Regions from separate parts of the Marinomonas gallaica genome, predicted to be linked through region 2. Evidence: predicted binding sites of a transcription regulator. Region 2 holds the regulator's gene; the other holds the start of a gene.
What was found. Region 2 encodes sigma-54, which starts transcription at its own class of promoters, with help from an activator protein. Its sites were predicted from a motif close to TGGCACNNNNNTTGCTNT; they were not measured.

Region 1 (4,745 bases), 1.6 Mb from region 2:
GCCGCCCAGTACACGATCAAATTCACTAGCACCAGAGCTAAAGCGCGGCACATCGCCAAGGTCAACTTCGGATAGGTCTTGGATACCTGTTGTGGCACCGGCGTAGCCTTTGCGTCCAGAATCTTGACCCGCGGCGATGCGGGCAGGGGTTTTGCTGGCACTGACTTTGAATTCTTGCAGGCTGTTCCAGGCACCGCAGGCTTGGCATTGTCCTTGCCATTTAGAATAGTCCGCACCACATTCATTGCAGACAAACGCGGTTTTCGCTTTGGCCATGTTTGTTTTCCTATCCATAAAAACGGCCGTGAATTGCTTCAACGGCCGTTTGAAAGTTCACTTAATAGCTAGCATATTATCATACTGTGCTAGGTGTATTGGTTTTCCATTCGATGTTGTATAGGTCTAGACGACGGTCTTTTAAGTTATTCACTGAGCCTTCGCTGCGAACCAGTTTTAGCTTGTCTAAGTCCAAATCTGAGAACATCAGCATTTCAGTGTTTGGCGTCGTCTCTGCCATCACGGCATCGTGCGGGAATGAGAAATCTGATGGCGAGAACACCGCGGCTTGAGAATACTGCACGTCTAAGTTTTCTACTTGAGGCAAGTTGCCACAGCTACCACAGATGACAACATAACACTCGTTTTCAATGGCGCGCGCTTGAGCACAGCTACGTACGCGTAAGTAGCCATTTTTGGTATCTGTCCAGAACGGTACAAACAGAATGTCCATATCTTGCGAAGCAAGGTGACGTGCCAACTCTGGGAACTCGACATCATAGCAAATCAAGATGCCGATACGGCCTGCATCCGTGTCAAAGGTACGGACTTCGTAACCACCTTCAATAACCCAGTCACGGCGCTCATGCGGCGTAATATGAATCTTTCGTTGCTCTTCAATGGTACCGTCACGACGGCATAAGTAACTGATGTTGTACATAATATCGTCTTCCACCAATGGCATAGAGCCAGTGATGACGTTGATATTATAACTGATGGCTAACTGAGACATTTCGCTGACAAAGCGTTCTGTGAAAGACGCTAAGAAACGAATGGCTTCCATTTGGTTGGTTTGGTCTGGCGCCAAGCCCATTAATGGCGCGTTGAAGAACTCAGGGAATAGGGCAAAGTCGCTTTTGTAGCTCGACAAGGCATCAATGAAATACTCAACCTGTTTAAGTAGCTCTTCGACACTTTCGACTTCACGCATTTGCCACTGTACTGCACCGATACGTACCTGAGTTTTGCGATACTCCAGCACGGTGTTTTTTTCTGGCTCGTAGAAGATGTTTTTCCACTCAAGCAAGGTGGCGTAGCCGCGAGACTTTTCGTCTTCAGGAAGATATTTGGTTAATAGGCGTGTGACTTGGAAGTCGTTGGAAAGTTGGAACGTCAAAATAGGGTCGTAGATTTTGCGTTTGTCCACGGCTTCTAAATATTCCGCTGGCGTCATTTCATCCGAATGTTGGTAATAATTCGGAATACGTCCACCGGCAAGAATGGCAATTAAGTTTTCTTGGCGGCACAGCTCTTTACGCGCTTCGTATAAGCGGCGACCTAATCGGTATCCACGGTAGTCTGGGTCGATCAAAACGTCTAAGCCATACAACGCATCGCCTTCATTATCATGATGAATACGCTCGCGCTGATCGACTAAGTCATCATAAGTATGTGGGTTACTAAAGCGCTGATAATTTACTTTTACGGATAGAGCCATGCCCACAATTTTATCGTGGTCAACGAGACAAATCTGACCATCCGGTAAGTCCTTGATAAGCTTACTAATAGTATGCATTGGCCATGAGCCACCAATATCATGGTAGACACGATCCATGAGTGCTTTGACTTGAGGGTAATCGTCCAAGGTTAAGTTGCGGATCTTCAAATGTAGATCTTCTAGCATACAGTCTCCAAAATAGGTTCTATCGATACTACGACTATAACGACTTTGATAACAAAATTGCAGGAATAGTTAAATGCCAGAGATGAAAAACCCCCGCCTAAGCGAGGGTTTTCCAAGGAGAAGTCATAATCGTGAGGGATTATTTTTTAAACTCTGGATACGCTTCCATACCGCATTCTGAGATATCAACGCCTTCGTACTCTTCTTCTTCGGTAACACGAATACCCATGATGGCTTTGATGACTAACCAAACCACTAGGCTTGTAGAGAATACCCATACGAAGATCGTCAGTGCACCTGCAATTTGACCGCCGAATGAAGCGCCGTCATTGGTAAGTGGCACAGCCAGTAGACCCCAAAGTCCCACCACACCGTGAACAGAGATAGCACCGACTGGATCATCAATTTTTAGCTTATCTAGCATTAGGATTGATACCACAACAATCAGACCACCCACAACGCCGATCAGTGTTGCACCTAAAGCGGAAGGTGTAGAAGGTTCCGCTGTAATCGCAACCAGACCTGCAAGCGCACCGTTTAGAAGCATCGTAAGATCGGCTTTGCCGAACAGAATACGCGCTAGGATAAGGGCACCAACGGCGCCACCGGCAGCGGCCGCATTGGTGTTTAGGAACACCATGGCAACAGAGTTAGCGTTAGCGATGTCGCCAAGTTTCAGTACCGAACCGCCATTAAAACCGAACCAGCCCAACCAAAGGATAAAAGTACCCAATGTTGCTAGTGGGAGGTTAGCGCCTGGAATCGCACGCACTTCACCGTTTGGACCATATTTGCCTTTACGAGCACCCAATACCAGAACACCTGCTAGTGCAGCGGATGCGCCGGCCATGTGTACAATGCCTGAACCGGCAAAATCAGAGAAGCCCATGTCACCTAGGTTGAACATGCCGAAGACATCAGCGCCGCCCCAAGTCCAAGAACCTTCCAGTGGGTAGATAACACCTGTCATGACCACTGCGAACGTTAGGAAAGCCCATAGCTTCATGCGCTCAGCGACAGCACCGGAAACAATAGACATTGCCGTTGCAACGAAGACGACTTGGAAGAAGAAATCCGATGCACCAGAGTAGATAGCACCACCTTCAAAGCCACCTTCACGGCCAGCGAAGTCAGTCAATGTAGACGCTACGTCTACGTCTTGAATACCCGATAAGAACCATGTGCCGCCGTACATGATCGCGTAACCGCAAACCAAGTACATGATACAAGAGATCGCGAACAGCGCGACGTTCTTAGTAAGGATTTCCGTGGTGTTTTTCGAACGGACTAGGCCTGCTTCTAGCATCGCGAAACCCGCTGCCATCCACATAACCAGTGCGCCACACACCAAGAAGTAAAAGGTGTCCATGGCATATTGTAAGTGAAAAATTTGATCTTGCATGTTTCGCCCCCCTAAAGGCTTGTAAGATTCTGGCAGTGATTACACTGCGTCTTCCCCAGTCTCGCCGGTACGAATACGAACCGCTTGCTCAAGGTTAACGATGAAGATTTTACCGTCACCGATTTTGCCTGTGTTGGCAGCATTGGAGATGGCTTCTACTACTTGGTCGGCCATGTCTTTAGCAATGGCTAGCTCAATTTTTACTTTTGGAAGAAAGTCCACAACGTATTCCGCACCGCGGTAAAGTTCTGTGTGACCTTTTTGACGTCCGAAACCTTTAACTTCTGTCACGGTGATACCTTGTACACCGATTTCAGAAAGTGCTTCGCGAACATCATCCAGTTTGAATGGCTTGATGATGGCAGTGATAAGCTTCATACCCACAGTCTCCTTAGTTAAGTCTGATGTCGTATCGCAGGTAACTGGGTATATTCAATATGTGTGCCAGCTTTAAAATTACGCGAAGAAAACCTCGTAAAGCCTTGTCTGGTAAGGGGTAGAGGGGAAACGTGCAAGAACGTACTCATTTGCACCGCTTAGTGAGCAAGACAGTAAATACATAGCTGTGCGTTATGGTGGTGCGTAATTCCTTATGGGACGGTTTTTTTTAGCGCTCTTATAGAACTATTTGATTGTTTTGCTTGGAAAGTCAGCCAATTTAACTGCCCTAATGCTGGGCACGGTTAATAAAATGGCGAACAGAAACTGTTCGATCGCCGTATCAAGTGCACCCTAACAACGCAAATGATAGATCTGGTAATTGACGGAATTGTGTAAAGACAGAAGGGGGGGCGGCATTTTATAATAATGGAAATACTCTAAATGAGAGAGAGCGTCATGATTGATCAATTTATTAAACAGTTGGGTTCTGGCCTAGAACAAGCGGCAGGTACACTGGGTAAGCTTCCTGCTGAAGAGATTCAACTTCAACTTCAGCAAGTAGCAAAAGACACTTTGACTAAAATGGATTTAGTCACCCGTGAAGAGTTCGAAGTACAAGCAGCAATGTTACAAAAGTATCGTGAGAAACTGGCGCAACTGGAAGCGCGCCTCGCCGAGTTAGAGCAAACTGAGGACAAGTAGTCTGTCAGAAATTTAGTGCCAGCCTTGTTGCCAGAGATCATCAAGCAATGCTTGCCAAGGTAGTTGGTAAGTATTCTTGGTGTACACTGCCTCAAGGACGATATCGATTACCACCTCGTCTTCATCCCGATCGAGGCGGGTAACGATAAAATGCTTTTCTTTATTTTTTGGAACAGTGGATGTCCATTTTGAGAGCAACAATTTATTAGGGTTCAACTTTTTGGTCATAAGTACCTCCTCATATAGATACGTGTGAGATTAGAAGTTGGATGTACTGGGCATATCAAGGAGTGATTATGAGCCTAGCAACAATCTATAGCCGTGCCCGTGTGGGTGTATCGGCTCCGCTTGTGACCGTAG
Region 2 (4,745 bases):
GCCCTCACCAAATCGGTCATTGATTAATGCAATCACGGCTTCCATTGCGGCGTCTTCATCGTCGCCGTTAATTTTGACGTTAATTGTTGTTCCTTTAGCGGCGGCCAGCATCATCATTGCCATGATGCTTTTGCCATCGACATTACGACCTTCTTTTTCGATGGTAATATCGGAATTAAAACGGGTTGTTGTTTCAACTAATTTGCCCGCTGCTCGAGCGTGCAATCCCAGTTTATTAATAATCTCTACAGATTGTTCCAACATGGGGATATCCTTATATCAAAGAGTCAAACGCTGCCAGTAATTCGCTGTTGGTTTGTTTTTCACGTAGAAGTGCTAGCTTATCTTCGGACTGAGCCAGTTCGGCGATCTGCGCTAACGTTGCTAAGTGCTCATCACATTGGTGTGGTGGTACAAGTAGGGCAAAAATCAAATCCACTGGACGTCGATCAATGGCATCAAAATCAATCGGTGTTTCGAGTGACATTAATACGATGGTGGCACGGTTTACTTGCTCTAGGCGACAATGTGGAATGGCGATGCCATTGCCAACGCCCGTACTGCCCAGTTTTTCACGACCTAAAAGTGCGTCGTAGACTTCGTCGGCGTTGCAGTGCATGCGATCGCCAACGGATTCAGCCAATTGTTCTAGCAATCGTTTTTTGCTAGAAATTTGTTGCTTAGCAAATACTAACTCAGGCTTGACTAAGTTTTTAACAGACATTGTTGCGGCCTTTAAATAAGTCGTTTCCGCTCGTTTGACGGCGGAATGTTCATAGCTTCGCGATATTTTGCAACAGTGCGTCGAGCAACTTGTATGCCTTGCTCTGCAAGAATGATTGCCAGTTTATTATCGCTTAATGGTTTTTTTGCAGGTTCTTCTGCCACCAGCTTTTTAATCATTGCACGAATTGCTGTAGATGAGCATTCACCGCCAGAGGCGGTGTTTACATGGCTGGAGAAGAAATACTTTAGCTCAAAAATACCACGCGGAGTATGCATGTATTTTTGTGTGGTGACACGTGAAATTGTTGATTCGTGCATGCCAACTTCCTCTGCGACATCGTGCAGTACCATAGGTTTCATGGCTTCCTCACCCACCTCAAAGAAATCGACTTGTTTGGAAACAATGCAGCTGGCGACTTTTAGCAGTGTTTCGTTACGACTCTGGAGGCTTTTCAGAAACCATTTGGCTTCTTGAAGCGAGTTCTTAATGTAGGAGATGTCTTCACTGGATGCTTTGGTGTTGACCATTGCAGAATAAGTTTCATTGATTTTGACAGGCGGTAGAGCGTCGTTATTAAGCTCCACTTGCCAAATGCCATTGTGTTTTTTCACGCTGACATCAGGGATGACGTAGTCAGTTTCACTGGTGTCGATGGCTGAGCCTGGGCGCGGGTTTAGCTGCTGAATAAGGGTAATGACATCTTTTAATGCTTCTTCTTTCAGCTTAGTTTTGCGGCCCAGTTGCGCATAATCACGATTGCCAAGCAATGCTAAATGCTGGTCAACTATGTTAAAGGTAGAGCGGTACAAAGGATGCTCTTTAAAACCTTCTAATTGTACCAATAGGCACTCGCGTAGATCTTGCGAACAAACACCGACAGGGTCAAATCGTTGCAAGCGATGCTGAACAGCTTCAATTTCATCGAATTCGAGATCTTCTAATTCTTTACTAAGTGACGTGAAGATGTCATCTAAGGTGATTGATAGGTAGCCATCGGTTTGAACACTGTCAATAATGGCATAGGCAATTTCGATGTCTCGATTAGACATATGGGTTAAATTTAATTGCCAAATTAGATGATCTTGGATGTTTTCAGCTAGGGCATTGCGGCTGTCAAAATCTTGCTCGCCGTCATAGGAAGGAACGTCTGCTGCAGCGGCTGAATTTTGATAAGTATCATCCCAGTTGCTATCAATGGATAGCTCATTAGGGATGCTTTCTGTCCATTCGGATTCTACTTGGGGCGTTTCTTCAGAAGCTGCTTCAGTCGTTTCTTTTTGAGAGGTCTCATTGGTACTGGATGAGTCGCCTTGTTTGATTTCTAAGTCAGACTGAAAGTTTTCGTCTTCGTCTAGTTCAAGCAAGGGGTTAGACTCAAGAAATTCGTGAATTTCCTGTTGCAAATCGAGCGTAGACAACTGAAGCAGTTTGATTGCCTGCTGCAGCTGTGGAGTCATGGTTAACTGTTGACCGATTTTAAGTTGCAAAGACTGCTTCATGACGCAACTCTTTTATTATGATGTTTTTGGAATGACTTATGCATAGTACTCCCTTTTTGCCCGAAAAATAAGGGGGCTCATAGTCTGAAGTTGTCGCCCAAGTAGATTTTTTTGACTTGCTCGTTATTGATAACAGACTCGGCATCACCCGATGCAATGATGTGCCCGTTACCCACAATATAGGCTTTGTCGCAGATATCTAAGGTCTCACGAACGTTGTGGTCAGTGATCAAAACACCAATGCCGCTGCTTTGTAAATGTTTGATGATCTCTTTAATATCGCCGACGGAAATGGGGTCTACACCAGCAAAGGGTTCATCAAGCAATACAAACTTCGGGTTCATTGCTAGCGCTCGAGCTATCTCAACGCGTCGACGCTCTCCGCCAGACAGCGCCATTCCTAGGTTCTTGCGAATATGAGTAACGTGAAACTCATCAAGAAGGCTTTCCATTTTCTCAAGTCGTTGTGACTTTGAAAGTTCTTTGCGTGTTTCTAAAATTGCTAAAATGTTGTCTTCAACTGACATTTTGCGAAAAATAGACGCTTCCTGCGGTAAATAGCCAATGCCTTTCTGCGCTCGCGTATGCATTGCATCTTTGGTGACATCTTCACCGTCGATAAAGATTCCACCAAAATCGTTAGCCACCATGCCAACGATCATATAAAAGCAGGTGGTTTTACCTGCGCCGTTAGGGCCCAGTAAACCTACGGCTTCTCCGGAACTTACTTCGAGTGATACGTCTTTTACAACTTGTCTTTTCTTATAGCTTTTTGCTAGATTTTTTGCTTCAAGAATGGCCATGAAAATTAGTCTGCTTGATCAATAAGGGTAGGCTGTAAAGTCATGTTAACGCGACCGCTACCACGGTTTTCGGCTTTAAATGTGCCATCATTCAGAAGATAGTGAATATAGTCTGCTGAAATTTCATCTTCACCACGTTGTAAATAGCCATTATTGTGTATCTCAAGCTGCCCCTTGGTGACATCGTAATCTAAGGTGTCTCCGTTCGCATGCATAGTATTGCCTGTTTGATCCAGCTGCTGAGAGAACTTTGATGGTGAGCCTTTAGCGCTTAACGCTTTAAAATCGCCTGTCGTAGGGTCAGTAATAATCGACAAGTCTTGGGCTTCAATTAATATGCTACCTTGTTTTACGACGACGTTACCACTGTAGTTAGCGGTACCTTTATTTTGATCGAAAAACGCTGAATCGGCTTCAATGCTGATGGGCTGCTGTCTGTCGTTTGGTAAAGCATAGCTCGCACTATACGCTAACATAAGAGCAACGCTTAAAATTGCATGTTTAGTGAGTTGGGGTTTCATATTGTCCTGTTACGCCTCCGCTTAAAATGGCGGTTTCTTTAGCTAAGTCAAAGCTTATTATATCGGATTTGGTTACCCCTTGGGGGGTTATGAGCTGGCTTTGCTGAGTCCCTACGATGGTTTGGCTTTCGTCATTGTAGGTGATTGTATTTGCTTTGATCTTTGCCGTTTCAGTTTCATTTTTAAAGCGCGTTATTTGCGCGCTTTTGCTCAGCGTGAAGCTGTTTGAGGTGTCATTAATAAATCCTGTTTCAGCGCTGGCAATAGAGCTGCTATTACCGTCTATTCTAGTAATGACTGGATGGTCCAGGTCCGTTTGCTTCTGCGTGTAATGATTCGCTATGTCGGCCGTTACGGTCTCTGTCAGCTGCCCATTAAGATCGAAAGACTTCACTGTAACGCCTTCTAAAAAGAAGTCTGGTGCATTGGACAGCTTCTGCTCTTCTAAAATATACAGGGTAGGGCGGTTGCCCAACAAAAACACTGCTACTAAGACAATGACTAAGGCGGAAATCCCAGCTATGCCCTTAGGGTTCAGTGTTTTTTTCAAAAAATCCAGCATGGGTTATCCTGAAACAGCCAGTAGGTAAAGGTACGCTGCATAGCCGCCCAGTAAAGGGATGGCAAACCATCTTGGAATGCTAACGCTACGATGCTTGGAGTATACGATAACTGCTAAGGCGAACAGTAGAGTAAAGCCTAACATCCACCAATAATCACGATTGATGACGGTTGCATCAATCATCCCTGGGGCAATTAATGCTGGCAGCGGAAGCACGGTAGCAAGGTTGAAAATGTTCGAGCCGAGCACGTTGCCGATCGCAATATCATGGTGGCCTTTACGTACGCTGGTAATAGAGGCGGCCAATTCTGGAAGGCTTGTGCCGATGGCTACAATGGTCAAGCCAATAATGAGATCAGAAACCCCTAGTGCTGAGGCGATACCGACTGCTCCCCAAACCAATAATTTAGAGCTGCCAATTAATACCGCTAAACCTGCGATTGCGATCAGCACTGAGCGTGTGACACTGCCGCCATCGTCTTCGGGTAATTCTTCAGTTAACTCATCTTCAAGATTTCCTGAGTTGCGTAGTAAAAGAAATAACACCACAAAAAAGGCAATTATTAATATAACGCCATCTGTCACGCTAAGGGCTTGGTCGAGCAGAAGTACGCCGGCAAGGATTGTTACGCC

Region 1: a site for sigma-54 is predicted at 3,732-3,749, ahead of glnK (P-II family nitrogen regulator). Genes of this name have one in related genera too.

Annotation. Positions count from the first base shown of each region.
Region 1 is NZ_CP187511.1:1,328,121-1,332,865, forward strand. It holds gene radA (DNA repair protein RadA) at 1-276, opposite strand, end outside; gene ACPUEK_RS06145 (carbon-nitrogen hydrolase family protein) at 356-1,900, opposite strand; gene ACPUEK_RS06150 (ammonium transporter) at 2,040-3,302, opposite strand; gene glnK (P-II family nitrogen regulator) at 3,342-3,680, opposite strand; gene ACPUEK_RS06160 (accessory factor UbiK family protein) at 4,140-4,385, shown strand; gene ACPUEK_RS06165 (TIGR02450 family Trp-rich protein) at 4,398-4,613, opposite strand; gene ACPUEK_RS06170 (YifB family Mg chelatase-like AAA ATPase) at 4,682-4,745, shown strand, end outside.
Region 2 is NZ_CP187511.1:2,901,732-2,906,476, reverse strand. It holds gene ACPUEK_RS13795 (HPr family phosphocarrier protein) at 1-264, opposite strand, end outside; gene ACPUEK_RS13790 (PTS sugar transporter subunit IIA) at 275-724, opposite strand; gene ACPUEK_RS13785 (RNA polymerase factor sigma-54) at 736-2,226, opposite strand; gene lptB (LPS export ABC transporter ATP-binding protein) at 2,304-3,029, opposite strand; gene lptA (lipopolysaccharide transport periplasmic protein LptA) at 3,035-3,505, opposite strand; gene lptC (LPS export ABC transporter periplasmic protein LptC) at 3,531-4,112, opposite strand; gene ACPUEK_RS13765 (calcium/sodium antiporter) at 4,116-4,745, opposite strand, start outside.